Regions from separate parts of the Streptomyces sp. NPDC014764 genome, predicted to be linked through region 2. Evidence: riboswitches for the same ligand, from Rfam matches in the RefSeq annotation. Region 2 holds a riboswitch; each other region holds the start of a gene.

Region 1 (4,112 bases), on a different contig from region 2:
TTCGTGTACGTGTCACACAGTTCAGAAGCGAGGACCAGGGGGAGGGGGACGCTGCGTGTCGGTGTTAGGTGGCTATCCGGCAGGGCCGTCGGCCTGGGCTGTCGAGCGGTTTGGGCGGCATGCCGGCGCGCTTGCGGCTGCTGTCCCGGTGCAGCTCGCCAAGGCGCATGGGAAGGCTCACGCCGCGCATCTTGCCGCAGGGTTGAAGAAGCGGAGTCCGTACGGTGTCGCCCTTGCGGGCCTGGTGCGCGAGAACCTGGCGGAAACGGCTCGGGAGCTGGGGGAAGCCGTGCGAGACGTGCGCGGATACGAGTACGCGGTGATCAACGATCACGCACTCTTCCCGTACCGGTACTCGGACAGGCCGAGGCCGTTGGACCGAGCCCGATTGCCCGCCAATGCGTCGCCCACTCGGCATCGGCTGCTCCGGGCGCACGGGCCGCAGCCCCCGGAGGCCCTATTCGATGTCGATGAGGATCTGGCGACCGAGGAGTATCTGGGGCTGCACGAGGCGTTCGAGGAGCTGGGAGCTTGCACCCGGCTGGTCTGTGTGTTCTTCACGGCCGACGTAAAGAACGGCATCCATGCCATCCACTGGGGGGACGCCCACCTCGAACCAGACCGCACGTTCACTTGGCCCTACAGGGAGCAGCTCCCGATCGCTCCCGTGCAGGTGGAGTGAAGGGCGGTGGCGCCGCTGCTTGCACACAGGCGGTCGGGGACTCACTGAGTCCTGGGCCGTCCCTGGGCCGTCCGAGGCCGACCAACGCTGACAGTCGGCACCCACGGGTGACCACCCCCACCCCGCTCTGGCCTGGGCGCCCGGGGATGATCTGCGACACTGGTACAGCCATGCCTAAGCCCGGAGAACTTACATTCGTCGCGCCGCGCGGAGCCAAGAAGCCGCCGCGGCATCTTGCCGATCTCACGCCTGCCGAGCGCAAGGAGGCGGTTGTCGCGGTCGGTGAGAAGCCGTTCCGTGCCAAGCAGCTCTCGCAGCACTACTTCGCGCGGTACGCGCACGATCCGGAGCAGTGGACCGACATCCCCGCCGGTTCGCGCGGCAAGCTGCAGGAAGCGCTGCTTCCCGAGCTGATGAGCGTCGTGCGGCACCTGTCGACCGACCAGGGGACGACCCGCAAGACGCTGTGGAAGCTGTTCGACGGGACGCTCGTCGAGTCCGTGCTGATGCGGTACCCGGACCGGGTCACCATGTGCATCAGCTCGCAGGCCGGCTGCGGCATGAACTGCCCGTTCTGTGCGACCGGGCAGGCGGGGCTGGACCGGAACCTGTCCACCGCCGAGATCGTGCACCAGATCGTCGACGGCATGCGGGCGCTCCGCGAGGGCGAGGTGCCCGGCGGGCCCGCGCGGCTCAGCAACATCGTGTTCATGGGCATGGGCGAGCCCCTCGCCAACTACAACCGCGTCGTCGGCGCCATCCGTCGCCTCACCGACCCGGAGCCCGACGGCCTCGGCCTGTCGCAGCGCGGCATCACCGTCTCGACGGTGGGCCTCGTCCCGGCCATCCACCGCTTCTCCGACGAGGGCTTCAAGTGCCGGCTGGCCATCTCGCTGCACGCCCCCGACGACGAGCTCCGCGACACCCTCGTCCCCGTGAACACGCGGTGGAAGGTGCGCGAGGTGCTCGACGCCGGGTTCGAGTACGCGGCGAAGTCCGGGCGCCGGCTGTCCATCGAGTACGCGCTGATCCGGGACATCAACGACCAGGCCTGGCGCGGTGACCGGCTCGGGCGGCTCCTCAAGGGGCGTCCCGTGCACGTCAACCTCATCCCGCTCAACCCGACGCCCGGCTCCAAGTGGACCGCGTCGCGGCCCGAGGACGAGAAGGCGTTCGTCGAGGCGATCGCCGCGCACGGTGTGCCGGTGACGATCCGGGACACCCGTGGTCAGGAGATCGACGGGGCGTGTGGTCAGCTCGCCGCCACCGAGCGGTAGTCTGACCGGCGTCAACACATCTGCATATTCCGACAGGGGAGCGCCACAGCGCTGAGAGTGCGGCACCGGCCGCAGACCCTCCGAACCTGGCCCAGGTCATTCTGGGTAGGGAGATCGGTCATCACTCGAGCTGTTGCGCCCTGCCCGGGTCCCCGACCGGGGATCCAGGCAGGGCCGCGTCTCTTCCTGGTCACTCCAGGAGGAATCAAGTGGGCATCACCAAGAAGGTCACCGTCCTGGCCGTCGGGCTGGGGCTCGTCACGCTGTCCGCCTGCGGGTCGTCCGGCGGGACCGACGGCGGCGGCAGCGGCGAGGGCTCCAAGACGGTGACCCTCGTCAGTCACAACTCGTGGGCCGTGTCCGAGGACGTCGTCGCCGCCTTCGAGAAGCAGTCCGGCTACAAGCTCAAGGTCCTTGAGGACGGCGACGCCGGGCAGGCCGTGAACAAGGCGATCCTGACCAAGGACAACCCCCAGGGGGACGTCTTCTTCGGCGTCGACAACACCCTGCTGTCCCGCGCCCTCGACAACGGCCTCTTCCAGCCCTACGAGGCCAAGGACTCCGACCTGATCCTGCCCGAGTACCGGGTCGACGAGGACAAGCACCGGGTCACCCCCGTCGACACCGGTGACGTCTGCGTCAACTACGACAAGGCATGGTTCGAGAAGAAGGAGCTGACCCCGCCGAAGACCTTCGACGACCTGGTCAAGCCCGCTTACAAGGACCTCCTCGTCGTCGAGAACGCCGCCACCTCCTCGCCCGGCCTCGGCTTCCTGCTCGGCACCGCCGCCGAGTACGGGGACAAGGGGTGGGAGAGCTACTGGGAGAAGCTCAAGGACAACGGAGTCAAGGTCGTCGACGGCTGGGAGCAGGCGTACAACGAGGAGTTCTCCGGATCGGCCGGAGGCAAGGAGGCCAAGGCGGACCGCCCGCTCGTCGTGTCGTACGCCTCCTCGCCGCCGGCCGAGGTGATCTACGCCGACCCGCGGCCCGACACGGCGCCCACCGGCGTCGCCGAGGGCACCTGTTTCCGGCAGGTCGAGTACGCGGGCCTGCTGAGCAAAGCCGAGAACCCCGAGGGCGGCAAGGCGCTGCTGGACTTCATGGCCGGCAAGACCTTCCAGGAGGACATGCCGCTCAACATGTTCGTCTACCCGGTGCGTGAGGGCGCCCAGGTGCCGGAGGAGTTCGTGAAGTTCGGGCCGCAGGCCGAGGAGCCGCGGACCATGGACGCGGCGAAGATCGCCGAGAACCGTGACCAGTGGGTCAAGTCGTGGACCTCGCTCGTACTGAAGTGACCCCGCAGCGGCCCGGATGGTGGCGCCGGAACGCGGCCCGGCTCGGTCTCATGGCCGTGCCGGCCGCGTTCTTCGCCGTCTTCTTCGCCTACCCGGTCGCCGCGATCGTCGCCCGAGGGCTGAAGTCCGAGGGCGGCTGGCAGCCCGGGCGGATCGCGGACGTGCTCGCCCAGTCCGACATCCGCCAGGTGTTGTGGTTCACCACCTGGCAGGCGCTCCTCTCCACGGCCCTCACCCTGGTGATCGCCCTGCCCGGCGCCTACGCCCTGGCCCGCTTCGACTTCCCCGGCAGACAGGTGCTGCGCGCGGTGATCACCGTGCCGTTCGTGCTGCCGACGGTCGTCGTCGGCACGGCGTTCATGGCGCTCGTCGGACGCGGCGGGCTGCTGGACGAGCTGTGGGGCGTGCGCCTGGACACCACCGTCTGGGCGATCCTCCTCGCACACGTCTTCTTCAACTACGCCGTGGTCGTCCGCACCGTGGGCGGGCTGTGGGCGCAGCTCGACCCGCGGCAGGAGGAGGCCGCGCGGATGCTCGGCGCCTCCCGCCTCACCGCCTGGCGCACGGTCACCCTCCCGGCGCTCGCGCCCGCCGTGGCCGCCGCCGCGCTGATGGTCTTCCTCTTCACCTTCACGTCGTTCGGTGTGGTGCAGATCCTCGGCGGACCCACTTTCTCCACCCTGGAGGTGGAGATCTACCGGCAGACCGCCGACATCTTCGACCTGTCCACGGCCGCCGTCCTCACGCTGATCCAGTTCGTCGCCGTCGGCGCGATCCTCGCCCTGCACGCCTGGACCGTGCGGCGCCGGGAGACCGCGCTGCGGCTGGTCGACGCCTCGGCGACCGCACGCCGCC
Region 2 (4,112 bases):
TTCAGGTCGGCAGCGACCAGGCACTGTTCCGATCGTCGACCGCACCGCTCGTGGCCTTCCTCGACCGCACCGACAAGCTGGTGCCGCTGGGGCAGGAAGGGGCGCTCGCCGACTTCGACGCCCACCTCGACGACGCGCTCGACCGCATCCTCGCGGAGCAGAGCGCCGGCTGACGCGTTGAGCCGACCGGGTGGGCCGGTGGCGTAACGCTTCGGCCCGCCCCCGGCCCTCCGCCCGTGGGCGGGAGGGTCAGCGTTTGCGGCGGCGGCCGCGTCCGCCGCGCGCCATGGCGGGCCGGGGTTCGGGCGCACGGCCGACGGCCTGGTCGTGCGTCGCCGTCTGCCCGGGTACCGGGGCGCGGTCCGCCGGGCGGTCCGCCGACACGACCAGCGCGGCCAGGGCCGTGGTCACCGGTACCGAGGCCACCAGGCCGATCGAACCGATCAGCGTGCGCACGATCTCCTCCGCGACCAGTTCGCTGTTGGCGACCGTCCCCACACTGCTCTGCGCCACGGAGAACAACAGCAGGAGCGGCAGTGCCGCGCCCGCATAGGCGAGGACGAGGGTGTTGACCACGGACGCGATGTGGTCGCGGCCGATGCGGATGCCCGCGCGGTACAGCGCGCGGCGGCCCATCGCCGGGTTGGCCTCGTGCAGTTCCCACACGGCGGACGTCTGGGTGACCGTCACGTCGTCCAGGACGCCGAGCGAGCCGATGATGACGCCCGCGAGCAGCAGGCCGCTCATGTCGATGCCGGGATAGAGGCCGTGGATCAGGCCGGTGTTGTCGTCGGTGTTGCCGGTGAGGGCCGACCAGCCGATGAACACCGATCCCAGGACGCCGATCAACAGCAACGAGACCAGGGTGCCGAGCACCGCCACCGACGTGCGGGCCGACAGCCCGTGACAGAGGTACAGCGCGAGCAGCATGATCAGGCTCGCTCCCACCACCGCCACGACCAGCGGGTTCGAGCCCTGAAGGATCGCCGGCAGGATGAAGAAGTTGAGCACCAGGAAGCTGACCGCCAGCGCGACCAGCGCCATGAGGCCCCGCAGCCGGCCCACGGCCACCACGGCGAGCGCGAAGACACCGGCCAGCAGCGCCAGCGGGAAGCGGCGGTTCACGTCGGCGACCGAGTACTGGAGGTCCTCCGGCGCCGAGGGCTCGTAGGCGACGACGACCCCCTGGCCCTCGCTCAACTGCCGTGACTGGTCCGGCTGCACGATCTCGGTGAACGTCCGGCCCTTGTCCTCGCCGGTGTCGACCCGGATAGTCGCCTTCTTGCAGGTGCCGTTCGCCTGCTGCTGGGCCGAGGAGCCCTCGGCGGTGGAGGTGTCACCGGTCGGGACGCCGGCAGACGGGTTCGCGGCGGCGCAGTCCACCGCGACCACCTCGGTGACCGTGGCCTGCTGCGTCTGGCGGTCGAAGCCGACGCCCGTGCGTTCGTGGGCGGGGGCGCCACCCGGCCACAGCACGGCCAGGCCGACGAGGACCGCCGCGGTGAACGGGATGAGAACCGCGGCGATGACCTTGCGGAGATGGCGGGACACGGGGGCGGCCGGGCCGTGACTGTGGCTGTGCCCGTAACTGTGGACCGGAGCATGACCCTGGCCGTGGTCGTGCCCGCTCGTGGCGGGCGGGGGATCACCCGGCGTCCCTGGCGTGGCCGAGCGCCGGTGCGAACCGGTGTGTTCGTGCGATCCCGTGCGTCCCTGCCCGGGACCGTGCCCGTGCCACTGCCCGGGGCCGTGCCCGGGCTGGGCGTCGGCACCGTGCGGTGGCTCGGACGGCGGGTACGGAGGCGGAGAGTTCGAGGTCACCGACCGATCATCGCAAGAAGGAGGGGGGCCCTCTGTTCAGCGCGCCAGAAATGACGCTAGCGTGGAGGCACCTTTTGTACACGCGGGAGCTCGGAGCACCGGGCTGAGAGGGCGCTGACCTCCGTCCCAGCGATGTTCCACGTGAAACATCACCGACAGCGGGTGATGTTTCACACGGGACGTCCCCAGACGGAAACCGCTGCGTCGACCGCCGAACCTGTTACCGGGTAATGCCGGCGTAGGGAGTAGGTCTCATGACCAACAAGGACGCACGCACGTCTGCCTCCACGCAGAACCCGACGGAGACGTCGGAGGCCGCGGAGGCCGGGAAGTCCATCGGCTGGCACAAGGCGTACGTCGAGGGCAGCCGCCCCGACCTGCGGGTGCCGGTCCGTCAGGTGCACCTCACCAACGGGCAGTCGGTCACCCTGTACGACACATCGGGCCCGTACACCGATCCACTCGTCGACACCGACGTCCGCCGGGGACTGGCCCCGCTGCGCGAGAACTGGATCGTCGCCCGCGGCGACACCGAGGAGTACGCGGGCCGTCCCGTCCGTCCCGAGGACGACGGGATCAAGCACACCTCGCCGCGCGGGGGACTGCGCAACCTCGACGCGGTCTTCCCCGGCCGGCCGCGGCTGCCGCGCCGGGGCCGCGAAGGGAAGGCCGTCACGCAGCTGGCGTACGCGCGCCGGGGTGAGATCACGCCCGAGATGGAGTTCGTGGCGATCCGGGAGAACGTCTCCCCCGAGGTGGTCCGCGAGGAGATCGCGGCGGGCCGCGCGGTGCTGCCCGCCAACGTCAACCACCCGGAGATCGAGCCGATGATCATCGGCAAGCGGTTCCTGGTGAAGGTCAACGCCAACATCGGCAACTCGGCTGTCACGTCCTCCATCGAGGAGGAGGTGGAGAAGATGACCTGGGCGACCCGCTGGGGTGCCGACACGGTCATGGACCTCTCCACCGGCCGCAACATCCACACCACCCGCGAGTGGGTGCTGCGCAACTCCCCCGTCCCCATCGGCACCGTGCCGCTCTACCAGGCGCTGGAGAAGGTCGACGGCAAGGCCGAGGAGCTGACCTGGGAGATCTACAAGGACACGGTCATCGAGCAGGCCGAGCAGGGCGTGGACTACATGACGGTCCACGCCGGCGTCCGGCTCGCGTACGTGCCGCTCACCGCCAACCGCAAGACGGGCATCGTCTCGCGCGGCGGGTCGATCATGGCGGCGTGGTGTCTGGCGCACCACAAGGAGTCGTTCCTGTACGAGCACTTCGAGGAGCTGTGCGAGATCCTCGCCGCGTACGACGTGACGTACTCGCTCGGCGACGGTCTGCGGCCGGGGTCCATCGCGGACGCCAACGACGAGGCGCAGTTCGCGGAGCTGCGCACGCTGGGCGAACTGAACCGGATCGCGAAGCGGCACGACGTGCAGACCATGATCGAGGGCCCGGGACATGTCCCGATGCACAAGATCAAGGAGAACATCGACCTCCAGCAGGAGATCTGCGAGGAGGCGCCGTTCTACACGCTCGGTCCGCTCACGACGGACGTCGCGCCCGCGTACGACCACATCACCTCGGGCATCGGCGCCGCGATGATCGCCTGGTGGGGCACGGCCATGCTCTGCTACGTCACGCCCAAGGAGCACCTGGGGCTGCCCAACCGGGACGACGTGAAGACCGGCGTGATCACCTACAAGATCGCGGCCCATGCGGCCGACCTCGCCAAGGGGCATCCGGGCGCGCAGGAGTGGGACGACGCGCTGTCCGACGCGCGCTTCGAGTTCCGGTGGGAGGACCAGTTCAACCTGGCCCTCGACCCGGACACGGCCCGTGAGTTCCACGACGAGACCCTCCCGGCGGAGCCGGCGAAGACGGCCCACTTCTGCTCCATGTGCGGGCCGAAGTTCTGCTCGATGAAGATCTCCCAGGACATTCGCCGTGAGCACGGCGGCAGCCGCACGGAGATCGAGGAGGGCATGGCCCAGAAGTCCCGCGAGTTCGCGGAGGCGGGAAACCGGGTGTATCTGCCGATCGCGGACTGAGCGCGTGACCGGGTGGCTCCGCCGCTGAGCGTGGCCACCCGGTCCCCGACGGCGGGGCGGTGTCGTCTTACGGTCGTGCGGGTGAGAGACATGATCGTGGGCGAGCCCCGCAGACTTGGAGTTCCCGGACCCGAGGCGAGACTGCGCTTCGAGACGGAACTGCACGAAGGCGGAACGGGGCACCGTCGCAGGTTGCCGGTACTCGAAGGGAAGCCCGCGTTCGAGTTGTCCATGTGGTGC
Region 3 (4,112 bases), on a different contig from region 2:
GTCCGCCACGACCTCCAGCTTCACCAGGTCCGTGCCCAGCGCCTCCCGGGCCAGGCGCGCGGTGAGCACGGCCTCACCGGCGGTGAAGCAGCCGGCCGTGTTCGGCAGTACCTCCACGCCCAGCTTCCTGAGCACCGACAGCACCGACCCCTGCACCGAGGGGTCGACCCGCCGCATCGCGACGGTCGTCAGCTCGGTGCCGGACGCCACCAGCGCCCGCTCCAGCACGTCGAGGCTCGGCGCCCCGCCGGTGCCCATGACGAGCCGGGACGTGAAGGTCCGCCCGCCGAGGACGAGGGGATCGTCGGCCATGGTCAGCCTCCTTGGACGGCGGTGAGGACCTCCACCCGGTCCCCTTCGGACAGGGGGGTGGCGGGCCACTGCGCGCGCGGGACGACGGTTTCGTTGAGGGCGGCGGCCACCCCGGAGGGCGCCGCGGTGAGCGACCTCACCACGAGGTCGAGGGCCGTGCCGGGCGGGACCTGACGGCTCTCGCCGTTGACGGTGACGGTGACCGTGGTGACCGGGTCGTTCATACGGACTGCTCCGCGAGGACGGGGGCGCCGAAGCGCCGGGGGGTGAAGGGGAGGACCTCGGAGGGCAACCCGCCGCCGGTCAGCAGCCGCGCCATGGCGTCGCCGGTGACGGGCGTCAGCAGCACGCCGTTGCGGTGGTGCCCGGTGGCCAGCAGCAGCCCGTCGAGGCGGGTCGGGCCGAGCAGCGGCGCGTTGTCGGGGGAGCCGGGGCGCAGACCGGCGATCGTCTCGGTCAGCGGCAGCTCGGTGATGCCGGGGACCAGCTCATGGGCGTCGCGCAGCAGCTCGTAGACGCCACCCGCCGTGACGGTGGTGTCCCAGCCCATCTCCTCGCTGGTCGCGCCGATCACCAGCTCGCCGCTCTCGCGCGGCACCAGGTAGACGTGGCTGCCGCGCACCACCGCCCGCACCGTGCGGCTCAGGAACGGCTCGGGGCGGTCCGGCATGGTCAGGCGCAACACCTGCCCCTTCACCGGACGCACCGGAGGCAGCACCTCCGCGGGGACGCCCGCCAGCCGCCCGCTCCAGCTGCCGCCGGCCAGCACCACCTGGCCCGCGCCCAGCTCGCCGCCGTCCGCCGTGACCACGCCGGTCGCGCGGTCGCCCGTGACGACGAGCCGCTCCGCCCAGGCGCGGTGGAGCGTGACACCGGCCCGCTCGCAGGCGGTGAGCAGCGCGGACGCCAGCCGGCGCGGGTCGATCTGGTGGTCGCCGTCGACCCGCAGCCCGCCGCGCACACCCGGCGCGAGCATCGGCTCCAGGCGCCGGCACTCCCGCCCGGTCAGCCACTGCGAGTCAAGTCCGGAACGCTCGTGCAGGGCGTGCAGCTCCCGCAGATGGGCGCGGTCGTCGGCGTCCAGCGCCACGGCGAGGGTGCCGCAGCGGCGGTAGCCGAGGTCCTGGCCGGTGCAGTCGGACAGCTCGGCCGCGAAGTCGGGGTAGCGGCGGGCCGAGGCCAGGTTGAGGCCGAGCAGCGTCTGCTCGCCGTGGTGCAGTTCGGTGACGGCGGCCAGCATCCCGGCCGCCACCCGGGCGGCGCCCCCGCCCGGATCGGGGTCCACGACCGTCGTGGCGAGACCGGCCTGCGCGGCCCGCCAGGCCGTCACCAGACCGATGATCCCGCCCCCGACGACGAGGACGTCTGAGGTACGCGTGGGCGACATGGGCGTCCAGCCCCTCCCTTCGCCGGCATGACCCGGATCAGGTTCGTACGGTCGGAGGCCGCCAGCCTCCCTCTCAGCCCGGTCCGTCCGGGCTCCCGCGAGTGCGTGTACGCGAGCCACCCTAGCCCGCGCCGCGCCGTGCCCGTAAGGGACCCCGCGCGGCAGCGGTCCGGTGCGGCGGGCACGGGTGTCTATGGTGAGCGGGTGAGCGAGCAGACGCAGGAACCGGGAGGGGCCGCGCCGCGCCGGGTGGTGGTGGCGGGCGCGGGCATGGCGGGCGTGCAGACCGCGGTGGCGCTGCGGGAGCGGGGCTTCACCGGCGAGGTGACGCTGATCGGCGCGGAGCCCCATCAGCCGTACGACCGGCCGCCGTTGTCCAAGGCGGTGCTGCTGGGCACCGCCGAGAGCTCCGCCTTCGACGTGGACTTCGAGGAGCTCGGGATCGAGCTGCGGCTGGGCTGCGAGGTGACCGGACTGCGCCCCGGCGACCACGAGCTGGACACCGAGGCCGGGCCCGTCCCGTACGACGTGCTGGTGATCGCCACCGGCGCGGAACCGCTGCGGCTGCCCGGCGCGGAGGGCGTGCCGGGCGTGCACCTGCTGCGCACCCTGGACGACGCCGAACGGCTGCGGCCGGTGCTCGCCGGCCGGCACGACATCGTGGTCGTCGGCGCCGGCTGGATCGGAGCCGAGTTCGCCACGGCCGCCCGGGAGGCGGGCTGCGCGGTCACCGTCGTGGAGGCCGAGGAACGGCCGCTGGCGGGCGTGCTGCCCGCGGAGGTGGCCGCGCCGATGACCGTCTGGTACCCGGAGGCCGGCGTCGCGCTGCGCACCCACGCGCGCGTGGCGCGCGTCGAGCCCGGCGCCGTGCTCCTCGACGACGGCACCCGGCTGCCCGCGGGCGCGGTTGTCGTCGGCATCGGCGCCCGCCCCTCCACCGCCTGGCTGGCCGGATCCGGGATCGTCCTCGGCACGCACGGCGAGGTCGTCGCCGACGCCCACCTGGCGACCTCACTGCCCGACGTGTACGCGGTCGGCGACTGCGCGTCGTTCCCGTCCGCCCGCTACGGCGAGCGGCTCCTCGTCCACCACTGGGACAACGCCCTCCAGGGGCCGCGCACGGTCGCCGCGAACATCGTCGACGGGGACGGGGGCGGTGTGGTGTACGACCCGGTGCCGTACTTCTGGTCCGAGCAGTTCGGGCGGTTCGTGCAGTACGCCGGGCACCACGCGGACGCCGATCGCACGGTGTGGCGCGGCGACCCGGCCGGCCCGGCGTGGAGCGTGTGCTGGCTGCGCGGGGACCGGCTGGCCGCGCTGCTCGCGGTGGGGCGGCCCCGGGACCTGGCGCAGGGGCGGCGGCTGATCGAGTCGGGCGCCGCGCTGGACCCGGACCGGGTCGCGGACCCGGCGCGGCCGCTGAAGTCGGCGACGGTCTGAACCGACTCGCCCACGCGCTGGGACGGGGCTGACTTCCGACTGTCGGCGGCAGGTGGCAGGCTTGTCCCGTGACCGAGATTGACGCAAAGATCGATGCTCTCGTCCCCGCCTGGCTCACCCTCCCCGACATCGCCGAGAAGTTCGGCGTCGAGGTGACGCGCGTCCGGCAGCTGGTCAAGGAGGGCCAGCTCATCGCCGTGCGCCGCGGTGAGAACCGCGCGCTGCACGTCCCCGCCGCCTTCATCGACGGAGACAAGGTCGTCAAGGGCCTGACCGGGACCCTGACGCTCCTGCGGGACGACGGCTTCACGGTCGAAGAGATGCTCGAGTGGCTCTTCACCCCCGACCCCAGCCTGCCGGGCACGCCCGCGCAGGCCCTCGCGGAGAACCGCGGCACGGAGGTGAAGCGCAGGGCCCAGGCCCTCGCAGTTTGACCCACGTCCCCCCAAAAAACCCCAGAGGCGCGGGGAACCGCGCGCTCGGCCCCCAGGGACCCGCAGGCGACCGGACCGCCAGGCTCGGGCCCGCACGTCCGGCCGACGCCCCCGGGACCCCCTGGGGGCGCGGGGAACCGCGCGCCCGGCCCTACGGCCCCGCGGAGAACAGACCCCGCCCGGGAGCGGCGCCGGCCGCCGCTCCCGGCGTCCGCGTACCGACAGGCACCGCATAGGGTTCCGCCGACGGGCCCGCCCGGCCCGTGCCGACGCGACGACCCGGGGGGACCCCATGACCACCACGCCCGACACCCCACGTGCCCACCTCGCCGACGCCCGCGTCTACCTCTGCACCGACGCCCGCAAGCGACAGGGCGACCTCCCGGAGTTCCTGGACGCCGTCCTCGCCGCCGGCGTCGACATCGTGCAGCTCCGCGACAAGGGCATGGAAGCCGCCGAAGAGCTCGAGCACCTCGCGGTGCTCGCCGACGCCTGCGCCCGGCACGGCAGGCTGCTCGCGGTCAACGACCGCGCCGACG

Evidence for each region. Region 2 has a riboswitch for thiamine pyrophosphate ahead of thiC (phosphomethylpyrimidine synthase ThiC). Riboswitches for the same ligand answer to the same signal wherever they lie in the genome.
Region 1: linked by a shared signal. The riboswitch ahead of ACF1AG_RS27585 (thiamine ABC transporter substrate binding subunit) and the one ahead of thiC (phosphomethylpyrimidine synthase ThiC) in region 2 are both predicted to bind thiamine pyrophosphate.
Region 3: linked by a shared signal. The riboswitch ahead of thiO (glycine oxidase ThiO) and the one ahead of thiC (phosphomethylpyrimidine synthase ThiC) in region 2 are both predicted to bind thiamine pyrophosphate.

What each region holds. Positions count from the first base shown of each region.
Region 1 is NZ_JBIBXY010000015.1:92,788-96,899, forward strand. Features, by position in the region: gene ACF1AG_RS27575 (hypothetical protein) at 149-682, shown strand; gene rlmN (23S rRNA (adenine(2503)-C(2))-methyltransferase RlmN) at 853-1,959, shown strand; TPP riboswitch at 1,984-2,089, shown strand; gene ACF1AG_RS27585 (thiamine ABC transporter substrate binding subunit) at 2,169-3,257, shown strand; gene ACF1AG_RS27590 (iron ABC transporter permease) at 3,308-4,112, shown strand, end outside.
Region 2 is NZ_JBIBXY010000004.1:474,262-478,373, forward strand. Features, by position in the region: gene ACF1AG_RS14055 (SsgA family sporulation/cell division regulator) at 1-173, shown strand, start outside; gene ACF1AG_RS14060 (YibE/F family protein) at 250-1,821, opposite strand; TPP riboswitch at 1,894-2,083, shown strand; gene thiC (phosphomethylpyrimidine synthase ThiC) at 2,076-3,872, shown strand.
Region 3 is NZ_JBIBXY010000001.1:187,075-191,186, reverse strand. Features, by position in the region: gene ACF1AG_RS00855 (thiazole synthase) at 1-312, opposite strand, end outside; gene thiS (sulfur carrier protein ThiS) at 315-536, opposite strand; gene thiO (glycine oxidase ThiO) at 533-1,699, opposite strand; TPP riboswitch at 1,697-1,808, opposite strand; gene ACF1AG_RS00840 (NAD(P)/FAD-dependent oxidoreductase) at 1,904-3,139, shown strand; gene ACF1AG_RS00835 (Rv2175c family DNA-binding protein) at 3,208-3,573, shown strand; gene thiE (thiamine phosphate synthase) at 3,866-4,112, shown strand, end outside.